One region of the Dactylosporangium sp. NPDC006015 genome, then DNA from elsewhere that is predicted to be linked to it. Evidence: riboswitches for the same ligand, from Rfam matches in the RefSeq annotation. Region 1 holds a riboswitch; the other holds the start of a gene.
What was found. A riboswitch is a leader RNA that binds a small molecule or an ion and turns the genes downstream of it on or off. The one in region 1 is predicted to bind cobalamin.
Positions count from the first base shown of each region.

Region 1 (7,794 bases):
CGGTGGTGGTGCCGCAGGTCGCCTGGATCTGCGCGGTGAGCCGCTCGGCGAAGGCCGGGTCGGCGATGACCCGCTGCTGGTACTGCTCGACCTGCGTGTCGGCCAGCCCCGTGTACAGGGGTTTGCTGGCGTACGCGTCGGCCATCGCCGCCGGGTCGGTGTAGACCCGCGACTGGACCGAGCACAGGTGCGCCGCGGTCGTGTCCAGGAAGATCGTCTCCATCCGTTCGGGTGTCAACGACGCACTGGCGGACGGTCCGGCCGTCGACGGTGCGGAGATCTTCGCCGGGGTCTTCGAGCCCTCGTCGCCGCAGCCCGCCAGGCCGGCGGTGACCGCGAGGGCGGCGATGGTGAGCAGCACACGCGAGCGGATCATGTCAGCGTCCTCCTCAGACGACGACCAGCGTGAGGTCGTTGGTGTCGGTGATGCCGCCGTACGTCTGCTTGACCGTCAGCTTGTAGGTGCCCACCGCCACGTTCGTGGCGTCGAACTTCACGGCGGCGAAGTCGTCGGTGCCGACGGCCAGCGCCGCGGCCTGGTTGGGCTGGGTGTACGCGCGCTCCTGCGGGTAGCTGACGACCAGGCCGGTCGGGCCGCCGGAGACGGTGATGCGCAGGTCGTCGACGCCGCCCTTGCGCGCCTGGAACACCAGCTGCGACCAGACCGGGGTCTTCTTCGGCACCGTCACCGTCGAGGTCTTCTGGGTGACGGCGTCCCCGGTGACCGACACGACCGGCAGGGTCGCGACCTGCGAGCCGGTGCGCTTCGTGCCGGTGCAGGTGGTCGCGCCGTCGGCCTTCTCGGTGTACGAGTAGTTCAGCGTCACCGGGTTCAGCGACACGAGCTTGTTCGTGGCGACGCTGATGTTGAACGCGATGTAGTCCACGCGCCCGGCGGCGAGCGAGTCACCCTTCGACAGCGACGAGTAGCTCTGCGTGTTCGACGGGTACGTGATGGTGAGGCCCGCCCCGGAGGCGGTGACCCGCACGTCGCAGACGTCGCCGGCCGCACCCCACAGTGTGCCCACCCAGCCCGACTGCCCCGGCAGCATCGGCGCGAGCAGCGGCACCACCAGGCCCAGGTCCGGGGTCGCGGCGCTGGCCGGCGCCGCGGCGGGAACGATGGCGGCCGCGCCCGCGGCGCAGGCGAGGGCGATCGAGGCTGAACGGCGCATCGGTAGAGGTCCTTCTCTGTTGATGATGGCTGCCTGATGACGAATTCCAGATCGGCCGGGCCGGCGGCCGGTTGAGCTAGCCGGTGAGCGCTATCCAGGTGTCGTACTGGTGCACCGCGATTCCCTCGAACGCGGCATAGCGCTGCGCGGCCCGGTCGACGTCGCTGAGCGTGGCCCGCATGGCGCTGTCCGTGCCGCCGTGGAACGTGCAGTACGCGCAGTCACCGAGCGCCTGCGTCTCCGCGCCCAGCCGGGCCGGTTTCGCCGCCTTCCCGGCCCGCCGCAGCAGGTCGTCGGCGACGCCGAGCATCGAGTTGCCGCCGGTCGCGGTGTTGCGGTAGCTCATCACCGTGACGCCGTCGACCCGGGCGAGCACGGCGTCGGCCAGGTTCTCCCCGCCGACCTGGACCGTCGGCAGCCAGAAGGGCACGTCGAGCTCGACCGGCGGGCCGATCAGCACCAGCTCGTCCAGCAGCCGCAGCAGCTGCGGTACGAGCGCCGCCTGCCGCTCCTCCCAGGCCGGCAGCAGGTAGGGCTCGACGTCGACGTGCAGCCCCCGGAACAGGCCGGACGCCGCGGCGGCCCGCGCCCAGGCGAGCGCGGTCGCGTGGTCGGTCGTCCAGGCCGGTTCGCCGCCGAGCGCGTCGAGGGCGATCCCGGCGTCGTCACACAGCGCACGCAACCGGGTCAGCTCCGTCACGTCGGCGCGCGGGTCGTAGTACGCGAAGATCGTCGTCACCGAGCGTGCCTTCGCCCAGTCGACGACGGCCTCCGGCCGCTCCCGCTCCCACAGCCACATGGCCCGGGTGCCCGGCGGCGCCACGCTCGTCTCCGGCGCCAGGGGCGGCAGGCGCGGCCGTACCGACGCGACGAGCAGACCCATGGTCAACACGACGCACAGGACGGCGTGCGCGACGCTCCTCCACATGTCATCTGTTCGGCCGGTCGTGCCCGGCCCGAAGGATTTGGGTCACGTTGACGTCACTGGGAGCCGTGGGACACGATGAACCCCGAGCGGTCATAGGGAGGAACCCAGTGCGAATCTGGGACGGTCCCGCCACTGTGACCGGGGCGGTCACCCTTCGTGGGGCGGGCGCGACCCGGGAGTCAGAGACTCCAGCCGCTCGTGCGTGATGACCCAGCGGGCGCGGACCCGCCGAAGGGAATGTGCCCGTGACGTCGCCGTATCCGTTCTCGGCCGTGGTCGGCCTGCCCGACCTGCGCCTGGCCCTGCTGCTCACCGCCGTGTCACCGGCGATCGGTGGGGTCCTCGTCCGGGGTGAGAAGGGCACCGCCAAGTCGACCGTCGTGCGTGGCCTCGCCGCGCTCCTGCCGGAGGTCGACGTCGTCGCCGGCTGCCGCTTCGCCTGCGACCCTCTGTCTGCCGACCCTTCGTGCCCCGACGGCCCGCACACCGCCGGCACGCCCGCCGCCCGGCGCCGCTCCGCGCTGGTCGAGCTGCCCGTCGGCGCCACCGAGGACCGGGTCGTCGGCACCCTCGACCTGCAGCGGGCCCTCGGCGAGGGCGTGAAGGCCTATGAGCCCGGCCTGCTCGCCGCCGCGCACCGGGGCGTCCTCTACGTCGACGAGGTCAACCTGCTGCCCGACCACCTCGTCGACCTGCTCCTCGACGCCGCCGCGATGGGCCGCGCCCACGTCGAGCGCGACGGGGTCTCCGTCAAGCACGCCGCCCGCTTCCTGCTCGTCGGCACCATGAACCCGGAGGAGGGCGAGCCGCGGCCGCAGCTCGTCGACCGGTTCGGCCTGGTCGTCGGCGTGGCCGCGCCCGCCACGGTCGAGCCGCGGGCCGAGGTGGTGCGGCGGCGGCTGCAGTACGAGAACGACCCGGCTGGGTTCGCCGCCCGCTACGTCGAGCAGGACGCGGCCCTGGCGGGCAGGATCGACGCCGCCAGGCAGATCCTGCCCCGGGTCACGCTGCCGGACGCGCAGCTGGACCGGATCGCGCGGATCTGCATCGCGTACCGGGTGGACGGCCTGCGCGCCGACATCGTCGTGGCCCGCACGGCGGTCGCCGTCGCCGCCTGGCACGGCCGGACCGTCGTGACGAAGGACGACCTGCGGGACGCGGCCCGGCTCGCGCTGCCGCACCGGCGCCGCCGCGACCCTCTGGACCCGCCGGGCGCGGACCAGGAGCGCCTGGAGGAGATCCTCGACCAGGAGCTCAACGGCCCCGACGACGCTTCCGACGACGGCGGCTCCGACACCGACGGCCCTGACACCGACGGCCCCGATGGCGGCGGCCCTGTCGGCCCTGACGACGGCGGCCCTGGCGACGGCGGCCCTGACGGCGGTGGCCCGCCTCCGCCGAGCGCTTCTACCGGCTCGTCCGACATTTCCGGCTCGTCGGGTCCGGTCGACGATCCGGGTGGCCGCCCGACCCTCGAACAAACGATGGTCAATACGTCGGACGTCGATGGGGACACCGGTCCCGCCACGGGCCCGGCCGGGGACCTCGCGTTCGCGCAGGCCCCGTACAAGACGCGGCTCTTGAAGATCGGTGGGAGGGCCAACCGGCAGCAGGGCTCCCACGCCGGGCGGCGCTCACCCGCGCACGGCCGGCACGGCCGCGTCGTGCGGTCCCGGCAGCCCAGCGGCAAGCTCGTCAGCCTGCACCTGCCCGACACCGTGCGCGCCGCCGCGCTGCGCGGGTCCCGCCGCGTCCACGCCCGCGACCTGCGCGAGGCGGTCAAGGTGGGCCGGGAGGCCAACCTCGTGCTGTTCGTCGTCGACGCGTCCGGGTCGATGGCGGCCCGGCAGCGGATGACCGTCGTGAAGACGGCCGTGCTGTCGCTGCTGCGCGACGCGTACCAGCGCCGGGACAAGGTCGGCATGATCACCTTCCGCGGCGCGGAGGCCACCACGGTCCTCGAGCCGACCGCCAGCCACGAGGTCGGCGTGCTGCGCCTCGCCGAGCTGCGCACCGGCGGCCGGACCCCCCTCGCCGCGGGACTGCGCCAGGCCGCCCGCACGCTGCACGGCGAGAAGCGCCGCGACGCCCACCGCCGCCCGCTGCTCGTCGTCGTCACCGACGGCCGCGCGACCAGCGGGCCCGACCCGATGACCGTCGCGCCCGCGCTCGCCGGCATCCCCGCGGTCGTCGTCGACTGCGAGTCCGGCCCCGTGCGGCTCGGCCTCGCCGGCCGCCTCGCCCGGGCCCTGTCCGCCGACTGCCTGCCGCTGTCGGCACTGTCCACCGCCGCGATCCACACGGGGAGCTGAACATGCCGCAGGGCAAGGTCGAGAGCGTGCCGGACGACGGGCTCACCACCCGCCAGCGCCGCCGGCAGCACATCCTGGCCGTCCACACCGGACAGGGCAAGGGCAAGTCGACGGCCGCGTTCGGGATGGCGCTGCGCGCCTGGAGCGCCGGCTGGCCGATCGCCGTCTACCAGTTCGTGAAGAGCCCCAAGTGGCGCGTCGGCGAGGAGACCGCCCTCAAGGCCCTCGGTGAGACCGGCAAAGGCGGCCCCGTCGTGTGGCAGAAGATGGGCGAGGGCTGGTCCTGGATCCAGCGTCCCGGCACCGAACGCGACCACGCCGCCGAGGCCGCCGAGGGCTGGGAGCAGATCAAGCGCGACCTGGCCGCGGAGGCGCACCGGTTCTACGTGCTCGACGAGTTCACGTACCCGATGAAGTGGGGCTGGGTCGACGTCGCCGACGTCGTCGCCACCCTGCGGGACCGGCCCGGCAACCAGCACGTCGTCATCACCGGCCGCGACGCGCACCCCGACCTCGTCGCGATCGCCGACCTCGTCACCGACATGACGAAGGTCAAGCACCCCATGGACGCGGGGCGTAAAGGCCAGCAGGGCATCGAGTGGTAGCACGCATCGTCGTCGCGGCGCCGGCCTCCGGCCACGGCAAGACGACCGTGGCGACCGGGCTCCTCGCCGCGTTCGCGGCCCGTGGCCTGCGCGTGGCGCCGTTCAAGGTCGGCCCGGACTACATCGACCCCGGCTACCACGCGCTCGCCGCCGGCCGCCCCGGCCGCAACCTCGACCCGGTCCTCGTCGGCGAGGAACGGATCGGCCCGCTGTTCGCGCACGGCTCATCCGGCGCCGACGTCGCGGTCGTCGAGGGGGTCATGGGCCTGTTCGACGGGCGCACCGGCGCGGGCGAGCTCGGCTCCACCGCGCACGTCGCGAAGCTGCTCGACGCGCCCGTCGTCCTCGTGGTCGACGCGACCGCGCAGGCCCGGTCGATCGCCGCGGTCGTGCACGGGTTCCGGTCGTTCGGGTCCGGCGTGCGCATCGCCGGGGTGGTGCTCAACCGGGTCGGCTCCGACCGGCACGAGCAGATCCTCCGCGACGCGTGCGCCGAGGTCGGCACGCCCGTCCTCGGGGTGCTGCGCCGCCACGACGCGGTCGCCGCCCCGTCCCGGCACCTCGGCCTCGTCCCCGTCGTCGAACGCCACGCCGAGGCCCTCGAGTCCGTGCGGGCCCTCGCCGCCGTGGTCGCCTCCGGCGTGGACCTGGACGCGGTCCTCGCCGTCGCCCGCTCGGCGCCCTCGTTCGCCGCTGCGCCGTGGACGCCGTCGGTGGGTGAGCCCGTCGCCGGGCGGCCCGTGGTCGCGGTCGCCGGCGGGCCCGCGTTCTCCTTCAGCTACGCCGAGACGGTCGAGCTGCTCACCGCCGCCGGCGCCGAGGTGTCCATCGTGGACCCGTTGCGGGACGAGGCGCTGCCGCCCGGCACGCGCGGGCTCGTCGTCGGTGGCGGTTTCCCCGAGGTGTACGCCCAGCAGCTGTCCGACAACACGCCGCTCCGCGAGGCGGTCGCCGCGCTGGCCGCCCGCGGCGCCCCGATCGCGGCCGAGTGCGCCGGGCTGCTGTGGCTGGCGCGGACCCTGGACGGCCGGCCGATGTGCGGGGTGCTGCCCGTCGACGCCGCCATGACCCCGAAGCTGACCCTCGGCTACCGCGACGCCGTCGCCGTCGCGGACAGCGTCCTCGCCGCCGCCGGCACCCGGGTCAGCGGCCACGAGTTCCACCGCACCGCCGTCACCCCGTCCTCCGGCGCCACGCCCGCGTGGGCCTGGCACGGCGAGCGCGGGACGGTCCGGGAGGGGTTCGCGGCTGGGTCGGTGCACGGGTCGTACCTGCACCTGCACTGGGCCGGCGCCCCGCACCTCGCGCACAGGCTGGTCTCGGCATGCGCGTAGTGCTCGGGTTCGGCGCCCGCTCCACCGCCACCGCCGCCGACGTCGAGGCCCTCCTGCCCGCCTTCACCGGCGACGTGGTGCTCGCCCTGTCCACCGTGGACACCCGGGCGGGCCTGGCGGAGGAGCTGGCGTCCCGGCACGGCTGGGAGGTCGTCACCCACCCGGCGTCCGCGCTCGCCGCCGTCGAGGTGCCGAACCCGTCGCCGCGGGTCGCCGCCCACACCGGCACCCCGAGCGTCGCCGAGGCCGCCGCACTGCTCACCGCCCGCGCCGCCGCATCCAAGCCCCTCCCCGGCCGGTCCACCGCGCCGCCGTCGGCTGGGTCCGCCGCGCCGCCGTCGGCTGGGTCCGCCGCGCCGCCGTCGGCTGGGTCCGCCGCACCGGCCTTGGCTGGGTCCGCCGCGACGGTCCCCGGCCGGCCTGACGTGCCACCCCACGCACAGACGTTGGTCACTACGACCTCGCTCGATGGACCGGCGGTGCTCGTCGTCGCCAGGCGGTCGTCCGCGGTCGCGACCCTCGCCGTCGCGGCGGTCGCGCCCGAGGTGACCGTCGTCGGGATCGGCGCCGACGGCCTGGAGTCCGTGTCGCCGGCCGGGCGTGCCGCGATCGCCGAGGCCACCGTCGTGTTCGGCAGCGGCCGGCAGCTCGACCTCGCCGCCGTCACCGCGAAGCGGGTCGAGTGGCCGTCGCCGCTCGTGCCCGCCCTGCCGCGGCTGCTCGCCGAGCACCACGCCGACCGGGTCGTGGTCCTCGCCAGCGGCGACCCCACGTACTACGGCATCGGCAGCACCCTCGTCAGGCTGCTCGGCGCGGCGCACGTGCACGTGGTGCCGCACCCGTCGTCGGTGTCCCTCGCGTGCGCGCGGCTCGGCTGGGCCCAGGACGACGTCGAGGTCGTCAGCGCCGTCGGCCGGTCCGTCAACGCGCTGCGCCGCGTCCTCCACAATGGACGCCGGGTGCTCGTCCTCAGCTCCGGCACCGCCACCCCGCCGTCGGTGGCCGCGATCCTCGCCGAGACCGGGTTCGGCGACAGCACCGTCACCGTCCTGGAGTCGCTCGGCGGCCCGGACGAGCGGATCCACCACGACGTCACGGCCGCCGGCCCGCTGAACGTCGTCGCCGTCGACTGCCGCGGCAGCGGTGCCGCCCTGACGCCGGGACTCGCGGACGACACGTACAGCAGCGACGGCCAGCTCACCAAGCGCGAGATCCGCGCCGTCACCCTCGCCGCCCTCGGCCCCCGCCCCGGCGAGCTGCTGTGGGACGTCGGCGCCGGCTCGGGCAGCATCGCGATCGAGTGGCTGCGCGCGCACCGCTCGTGCCGCGCCGTCGCCGTCGAACGCGACCCCGTCCGGGCCGAGCGGGTCACCGCCAACGCCCGTACCCTCGGCGTCCCGCACCTGTCCACAGTGGTCGGTGCCGCGCCCGGCGCGCTCG
Region 1 covers NZ_JBEXUD010000010.1:311,523-319,316, forward strand. The annotation lists gene ABZ321_RS20715 (hypothetical protein) at 1-376, opposite strand, end outside; gene ABZ321_RS20720 (hypothetical protein) at 390-1,175, opposite strand; gene ABZ321_RS20725 (hypothetical protein) at 1,252-2,103, opposite strand; cobalamin riboswitch at 2,174-2,315, shown strand; gene ABZ321_RS20730 (VWA domain-containing protein) at 2,349-4,415, shown strand; gene cobO (cob(I)yrinic acid a,c-diamide adenosyltransferase) at 4,418-5,020, shown strand; gene ABZ321_RS20740 (cobyrinate a,c-diamide synthase) at 5,014-6,354, shown strand; gene cbiE (precorrin-6y C5,15-methyltransferase (decarboxylating) subunit CbiE) at 6,345-7,794, shown strand, end outside.

Region 2 (7,794 bases), on a different contig from region 1:
CCCGCCGCCCCCGTCACGAACTGCCCCACCGCGAGGGCCCACACCACCTGCCCCTCCGGAAGGAGCTCGACCGAGGCGATCGAGGCCGCGATGCCGGCCACCGCGACGCCGAGCGCGACCGTGGTCCCCCGCCGCCGCAGCCCCGAGGCGAGCGCCGACGTCAGTGTGAAGCCGACCGCGCTCGGCAGTGCGATCGCCGCGGCGGCGAGCGGCTGGTGGTGCAGGCCGTCCTGCAGGTACAGCGACAGCACCAGGTTGAGGGCGAGGGTGGCGCCGAAGTAGCACATGGCCACGAGCACGCCGAGGACGTAGCCCCGGTTGCGGGTCAGCGCCGGCAGCAGGATCGCGGTGCGGCCGAGCGCGGTCCACCGGCGCTCCCACGCGAGGAACGCCACCAGCCCCGCGCCGGCGGCGAGCAGCCACCACGCGCCGCCGCCGGTGCCGGCGAGCGGCAGCAGCGCGGCGAGGGTGGTGCCGCCGAGCAGCAGCAGGCCGCCGAGGTCGAGGTCGCCGGTGTGGCCCGCGGGCCGGCCGGGGGGCAGGAAGCGCAGCGCGAGGGGGATCGTCACGACCGCGAACGGCAGGTTCGCCACCAGGACGAGCCGCCAGCCGGACCCGGGTCCGGCCGCCTGCAGCACCGCCCCGCCGAGCAGCGGCCCCAGCATGCCGGCGACCCCGCCGACGAAGGCGTAGGCCCCGAGCGCGCGGGCGCGGGCACGCCCGCGGAACAGGTCCTGGAACAGCCCGATGATCTGCGGGTTGACGGTGCCGGCGCCGAAGCCCTGCACGAGCCTGGCCGCGGCGACGACCCAGCCGTGCCGGGCGGTGGCGGCCGCGATCGCACCCGCGGCGAACACGGTGAGGCCGCCGACGAAGAGCAGCCGCCTGCCGTACAGGTCGCCGAGCCGCCCCGCGGGCACCAGCGCCAGCCCGAACGTCAGCGAGTACCCGGCGAGGATCCACTGCAGCGACGCGGTGCCGGCGTGCAGCGAGCCACGCAGCGCGGGCACGACCACGTTCAGCACCGACTGGTCCAGCAGCGTGGTGAACCCGGCGCCGAGGCAGACCGCGACGACCCACCGCGCCCTGACCCCTTCCACCGGGCGATCGTATACCTGCTTTTCCGATCGGAAATAGGGTTATGAACGTCACCCCGTAGAGTGCGCGGCGTGGAGCTGTGCGGCGTCCTGCTCGACCTCGACGGCACCCTGCTCGACCACGAGGCCGCCGTCGGCGCGGCCCTCCTGCGCTGGCTGCCCACGATCGGGGTCGAGCCGGACGCCGGCACCCGGACCCTGTGGGCGACGGTCCAGGAGCGGCACCTCGAGGCGTGGCGGGCCGGGCTGGTCACGTTCCAGCAGCAGCGCCGCGGCAGGCTCCGCGACTTCCTCGCCGCGCTCGGCACCCCCTGCGAGGACGACGGGCGGCTCGACACCCTCTTCTCCGGCTTTCTGCTGATGTACGAGCAGTCGTGGGCCGCCTACCCCGACGCCCGCCCGGCGCTGGCGGCGATCCGGCGGGCGGGACTGCACACGGCCGTCCTCACCAACGGCATCGAGGAGCAGCAGACCGCCAAGCTCGCCCGCATCGGCCTGCGCGACCTCGCCGGCCCCGTCTACACCGCCGAGACCCTCGGCCTGTTCAAGCCCGACCCCGCCGTCTTCACCGAGGCGTGCCGCCGCTGGGGCCTCGCCCCGGAGACCGTCGTGAGCGTCGGCGACCGCCACGACCTGGACGTCCTCCCGGCCCGCGCCGCCGGCCTGCACGCCGTCCACCTCGACCGCCCCGGCACCGCCCCACCCGGCGAGGCGCACCGGATCGGCTCACTGCGCGACCTGCCCGCCCTCCTGCTCCCCCACTGAGCCGCCGGAACCGCCGCACCGCCAAGCCGGAAGCGGCGGCCGTGAAGCCGGGCGGAGCGGGCGGCGTCAGGGGGTGCGGAAGCCGGCGCGGTACGAGTGCGGCGGGATGCCGACCTGGCGGCGGAAGTGCGGGCGCAGGGCGACGCCGTCGGTGAAGCCGCACGCGCGGGCGACCGCGTCGATGTCCAGGTCGGTGGTGGTCAGGACGTGCTGGGCGCGCAGGACACGCTGCTGGAGCAGCCAGCGCAGCGGGGACGAGCCGGTCTCCTCGCGGAAGCGGCGGTCGAACGTGCGGCGGCTCAGGTGGGCGGTGGCGGCGAGGCGGTCGACGTCCAGGGTCGGGTCGTCGAGGCGCTCCAGGGCGAAGCGCATCGCGTCGCCCACGGCGTCGCCGTCGCGCAGCCGCGGGACCGGGCGCTCGATGAACTGGGCCTGCCCGCCGGCCCGGTGCGGGGCGACGACGAGGGCGCGGGCGGCCGCGTTGGCGAGCGCCGGGCCGTGGTCGCGGCGCAGCAGGTGCAGGCAGGCGTCGAGGCCCGCGGCGCTGCCGGCGCTGGTGACGACCAGGCCCTCGTCGACATACAGCACGTCCTCGACGACGTCGACCGCGGGGAAGCGGGACGCGAACTCGGGCAGGTGCCGCCAGTGCGTCGTGGCGCGGCGGCCGTCGAGCAGGCCGGCCTCGGCGAGCACGAACGCGCCCAGGCACAGCCCGACCACGGTGGCGCCCTCGTCGTGCGCGCGGCGGAGCCGGTCGAGGATGCCGGGCGCGACCGGCGCGCCGCCGGGCACCCGCCAGCCGGGCACGACGACGACGCCGGCGGTGTCGAGGTCGTCGAGGTCGTGCGGGGCGGTGAGGGCGATGCCGGCCGTCGTCGTCAGCGGGCCGGGGTGCTCCCCCGCGGTCCGCACGTCGAAGGCGGCCGCGACGCCGAACACCCGGGGTGCCACGGCGACCTCCAGCATCGGCGCGCCGTCGCCGATGAGCACCCCGACCGTCGTCGCCGAGCGCGTCATGGCTTGATCGTATCGGAGGATGGCGTTCCAGCCACTGCCGGCGCGCGCCGGGACCGGCGAAGGTGAAGCCCATGACGATGCAGTTCCAGCGGTTCGGCGGCCCGACGGTGGTGTTCGGCGTCGGTGGCGTCACGTTCATCACCGACCCCACGTTCGACCCGCCCGGGCAGTACCCGCTCGGCAGCCGCGTGCTGACCAAGACCGAGCCCGCCACCGGCACCCCCGACGACGCCGGCGCCGTCGACGTCGTGCTGCTCTCGCACGACCAGCACCCTGACAACCTCGACACCCTCGGTCGTGCGTTCGCGGCGTCGGTACCGGTGGTGCTCAGCACCCCGGCGGCGGCCGCCCGCCTGGGCGGCCAGGTCACCGGCCTGGAGCCGTGGTCCCACACCGACCTGCCCCGGCCCGGCGGCGACGGCTACGTGCGGGTCACCGCCGTCCCCGCGCAGCACGGCCCCGATGGCACCGAACACCTCACCGGCCCGGTCACCGGGTTCGTCCTGCACGGCGACGGCCTGCCGACCGTCTACGTCAGCGGCGACAACGCGTCGCTGGACGTCGTCGCCGCCGTCGCGGAGCGCTTCCCGTCCGTCGACGTGGCGATCCTGTTCGGCGGCCGGGCCCGCACCGCGCTGCTCGGCGACGCCGACCTCACCCTCGGCGCGGCCGGGATGCTGGCGGCGGCCAGGCTCCTGGACGCGAAGACCGTGGTGCCGGTCCACGTCGACAGCTGGGCCCACTTCACCGAGGGCATCGCCGACGTCCGCGCCGCGTTCGAAACCGCGGGCAGCGCACACCTGCTGCGATAACCACGGGACCGCCACGGGACCGCGGGCGCCGCGCACCCGCCGCGGTAGCCGCGCGCCGGCCGGGGTAACCGGCAGGGGTGCTCATCGCCCACCTCAGCGACCTCCACCTCGGCGCGCAGCCGCCCGACCGGTTCGACCGCGTCATCGCGTACATCGGCAGCCTCCGCGAACCGGTGGACGCCGTGCTCGTCACCGGCGACGTCGCCGACCACGGACTCGACGCCGAATACGCCGCGTTCGGCCGGCTCCGGACGCTCGGTGTGCCCGTCCTCGCGGTGCCCGGCAACCACGACGACCCGGCCGCCTTCCGGACCGACCGCGCCGAGACTGTGGCGGGGGTGCTGTTCGCGCTGTGCGACTCGTCGGTGCCCGGGCACGCCGAGGGCTGGCTCGACGACGACACCCTCCGGTGGCTCGACGGCACCCTCGCGGCGGCGACGGGCACGCCCGCGCTCGTGTGCTGCCATCATCCGCCGGTACCGGTGGGCAAGCCCGCGGCGGACCAGGTCCGCCAGCTCGGCGCCGGGCGGCTCGCCGAGGTCCTCCGCCGCCACCCGGACGTGCTCGCCGTCCTGTGCGGGCATGTCCACAGCGCCGCCGTCGGCACGTTCGCGGGCGTGCCCGTGCTCGCCGCGCCGGGCGTCGAGTCGACGATGGTGCTGCCGTGGGAGCCCGAGGACCGGCCCGAGCCGCCGCCGGCGCTCGCGTTCCACCTCGTCGAGGACGGCCGGCTCACCACTCACTACCGGCTCTGCGTGCCCTGAGCCCTGACGGTCCGCGAATGCCGCGGACTGAGCCCCTGCGGTCCGCGAATGCCGCGGACTGAGCCCCTGCGGTCCGCGAATGCCGCGGCCCGGCCGGGCCGCCGCGTATGCTGCCGGACGGCACGAACTGAAGCGAGGTGCCCCGGGCGACCGGGGAGAATCGGGAAGCCGGTATGAATCCGGCACGGGCCCGCCGCGGTGATCGGGGAGCTGCCGTCCATGCGCACCAGCGGTGCGCGGTCACTGGCCTCAGGGCTGGGAAGGCGGACGGTGCAGGCGTTGATCCGAGAGTCCGAAGACCGGCCTCGCGGTCACCGGCCGTCCGTGACGGGCGGCCACGAGCAGCGGGAGCCTGCCCTGATGAGCACCGACCTGTACGACGTCGTGCACCGCCGCCGCGACGTGCGCGGCCAGTTCACCGGCGCGCCGATCCCCGCCGACGTCCTCGACCGCGTGCTGGGCGCCGCCCACGCCGCGCCGAGCGTCGGCCTGTCCCAGCCGTGGGACTTCGTCCTCGTCCGCGACCCCGCCCTGCGCGGCGCCTTCCACGACCACGTCCGCACCGAACGCGACACGTTCGCCGCGACGCTCGACGCCGACCGGGCCGCGGCCTTCGCCCGCATCAAGATCGACGGGGTGCTGGAGTCGACCCTGTCCGTGGTCGTCACGTACGACCCCGGGCGGGGCGGCCCGGCGGTCCTCGGCCGGCACGCGATCGCCGACGCCGGCCTCTACTCCGTCTGCCTCGCCATCCAGAACCTGTGGCTGGCCGCGACCGCGGAGGGGCTCGGCGTCGGCTGGGTGTCGTTCTACCGCGAGCCGTTCGTCCGTGAGCTGCTGGGCGTCCCGGCCGGCATCCGCCCGGTCGCCTGGCTGTGCCTGGGCCCGGTGACCCACCTGGAATCCGTCCCCGACCTGGAGCGGCACGGCTGGCGCCGCCGGGCCCCGCTCGCCGACGCCGTGCACCACGACCGCTGGTAGCCGGCGCCGCGCGGGGCGGGCACGGCGCCGGGCGGGACCGGAGCCGGGGCGGGGCTCAGAGCAGCGCGGCGAGCTGCTGGCAGGTCGGGCGGGCCTCCAGGTGCAGGCGGGCGACGTTGAGCCCGTCGCTGCCGAGCACCGCGAGCAGCGTGCTGCCGTCCACGGCGTACACGGTGAAGTAGCCGCCGTCGTTGCGCATGGTCGCGTCCCGGAACGGTGACTGCCCCAGCACCAGCGCCACCTGCCGGCCCAGGCCGAACGTCGTCGCCGCCAGCGCGGCCGCGTCGTGCGGCTCGGTGCCTCCGCCGGCGTCGTACGCGCCCAGGTCATAGGTGACCAGCAGGCCGTCGACGCCGGCGAGCACGCTGCCGCGGACCCCCGGCACGCGCAGGCGCAGGTCCGCCATCGCGGCGCGCACCGGGGACAGGGCGGCGTCGAGCGGCTCGGGCCGCGCGCCGAACTGCGGCGACTGCAGCTGACCGACGCCGCCCCCGGGCTCGAGGCCCTCCCTGCGCGGCAGGCCGTCCTCGTCGGGGGCGCCGCCGAAGAAGCCGGACGTCACAGTTCGAGGCCCTCCTCGATCGCGCGCAGCTGGTGGCGGGCCAGCGCGAGGTTGGCGCGCGCCTTCGCGAGCGCGACGTACAGGAACAGCCCGTGACCGTTGCGGGAGTGCAGCGGCCGGATGATGTGGTACTGGCTTTCGAGCGTGATGAGGATGTCCTCGATCGGCTCGCCGAGACCGAGCATCTCGATGGTGCGCAGCTTCGCCCGCACGACGTCGGTGTTGCCGGCCGCGGCCACCGTGATGTCGAAGTCGGCGCCGCCGCCGAGGGTGCCCAGCGTCATGCCGCTGGTGTAGTCGACGAGCGCGACCGCGAACGCCCCCTCGATGTTCATCGCGCTCTTCAGCGCGACATCCAGGTTGTTGCTCAAATCCGTGCCTCCTGAGCTGGTGCGGGTGCCGCGGCCAGCCTCGCACGAAGCGATCTTTCGCTGCACCCTTCGACGCAGCTTTTAGCCAGACGGCTCATAGCCGGCTGGCTTCTCAACCGATCCACCGGTCACTGCCGGTGAGCGCACGCAACTCATAAACAGTTTTGACGGCGCAGATCGTCGCCGTCTGTTCACCGGGGTGACCTTCGCCGGTCGCGTCCTCCTACCTTCTGCTCCAGCCCTCCGGGGTCGGCGTCAACCGGACCCGGCCACGGAGCTGGCATCCCTCGGAGGAGGTCTCACCGTGTTCCACCGAATTACGGCGGCCGGCGTCGCGCTCGTGGCGGGGCTGGCCGGTGCCTTCGCGGCGGCCGCGCCGGCGGCGGCCGTCGCGCAGGGCGCGATCCTGTACGCGGACAGTCCCGACGCGGTGGCAGGCCGCTACATCGTCACGCTGAAGGACGGCTCCACCGCGATCGCCACCCAGGCCCAGCGGCTCACCGGCAGGTTCGGCGGGCAGACCCGGCACGTGTTCGACAGCGTGCAGCGGGGCTTCTCGGCGAACATGTCCGTGCAGCAGGCGCAGCGGCTGGCCGCAGACCCGGCCGTCGCGTCGGTCGAGGCGGTCCAGCGCATCACCGTCCTCGACACCCAGAACAACCCGCCGAACTGGGGCGACGACCGCATCGACCAGCGGAGCCTGCCCCTGAACCAGGCGTTCACCTACCCGGCCGGCCCCGGGCAGGGCGTCACCGTGTACGTGCTGGACACCGGCCTCAACGCGAGCCACACCGAGTTCAGCGGCCGGGTGAAGCAGGGCACCGACATCGTCGACGGGGACAGCAACCCCGCCGACTGCCACGGCCACGGCACGCACGTCGCGGGCACCGCCGTCGGCACCACCTACGGCATCGCGAAGAAGGCGAACCTCGTCTCGGTCCGCGTCCTGAACTGCCAGGGCTCCGGCACCAACGACGACCTGATCGCGGGCATCAACTGGGTGCGCACCAACGCCCAGAAGCCGGCGGTCGCGAACTACTCGATCGGCTGCGGCAGCCGGTGCAGCAGCCAGGCCATGGACAGCGCCGTGTCGAGCCTGATCAGCTCGGGCGTCCAGTTCGTGCAGGCGGCCGGCAACAACGGCGACGACGCCTGCTACTACAGCCCGCAGGGGGTCGGCGCGGCGATCACCGTCGGCAACAGCAACAGCTCCGACGCCCGCAACAGCACCAGCAACTACGGCTCGTGCCTGGACCTGTTCGCGCCGGGGACGAGCATCGTGTCGGCGTCGTACTCCAGCAACACCGGCAGCGCGACGATGACGGGCACCTCGATGGCGTCGCCGCACGTGGCCGGCGCCGCCGCGCTGTACCTGGGCGCGAACCCGAACGCGACGCCGGCGCAGGTCCGCGACGCGCTCGTGAA
Region 2 covers NZ_JBEXUD010000019.1:3,104-10,897, reverse strand. The annotation lists gene ABZ321_RS30190 (MFS transporter) at 1-1,100, opposite strand, end outside; gene ABZ321_RS30185 (HAD family hydrolase) at 1,170-1,862, shown strand; gene ABZ321_RS30180 (helix-turn-helix domain-containing protein) at 1,929-2,879, opposite strand; gene ABZ321_RS30175 (MBL fold metallo-hydrolase) at 2,951-3,691, shown strand; gene ABZ321_RS30170 (metallophosphoesterase) at 3,769-4,455, shown strand; cobalamin riboswitch at 4,574-4,778, shown strand; gene bluB (5,6-dimethylbenzimidazole synthase) at 4,816-5,436, shown strand; gene ABZ321_RS30160 (roadblock/LC7 domain-containing protein) at 5,492-5,998, opposite strand; gene ABZ321_RS30155 (hypothetical protein) at 5,995-6,333, opposite strand; gene ABZ321_RS30150 (S8 family serine peptidase) at 6,674-7,794, shown strand, end outside.
Region 2: it holds a riboswitch for cobalamin, as region 1 does, so the genes downstream of both, bluB (5,6-dimethylbenzimidazole synthase) here and ABZ321_RS20730 (VWA domain-containing protein) in region 1, are expected to answer to the same signal.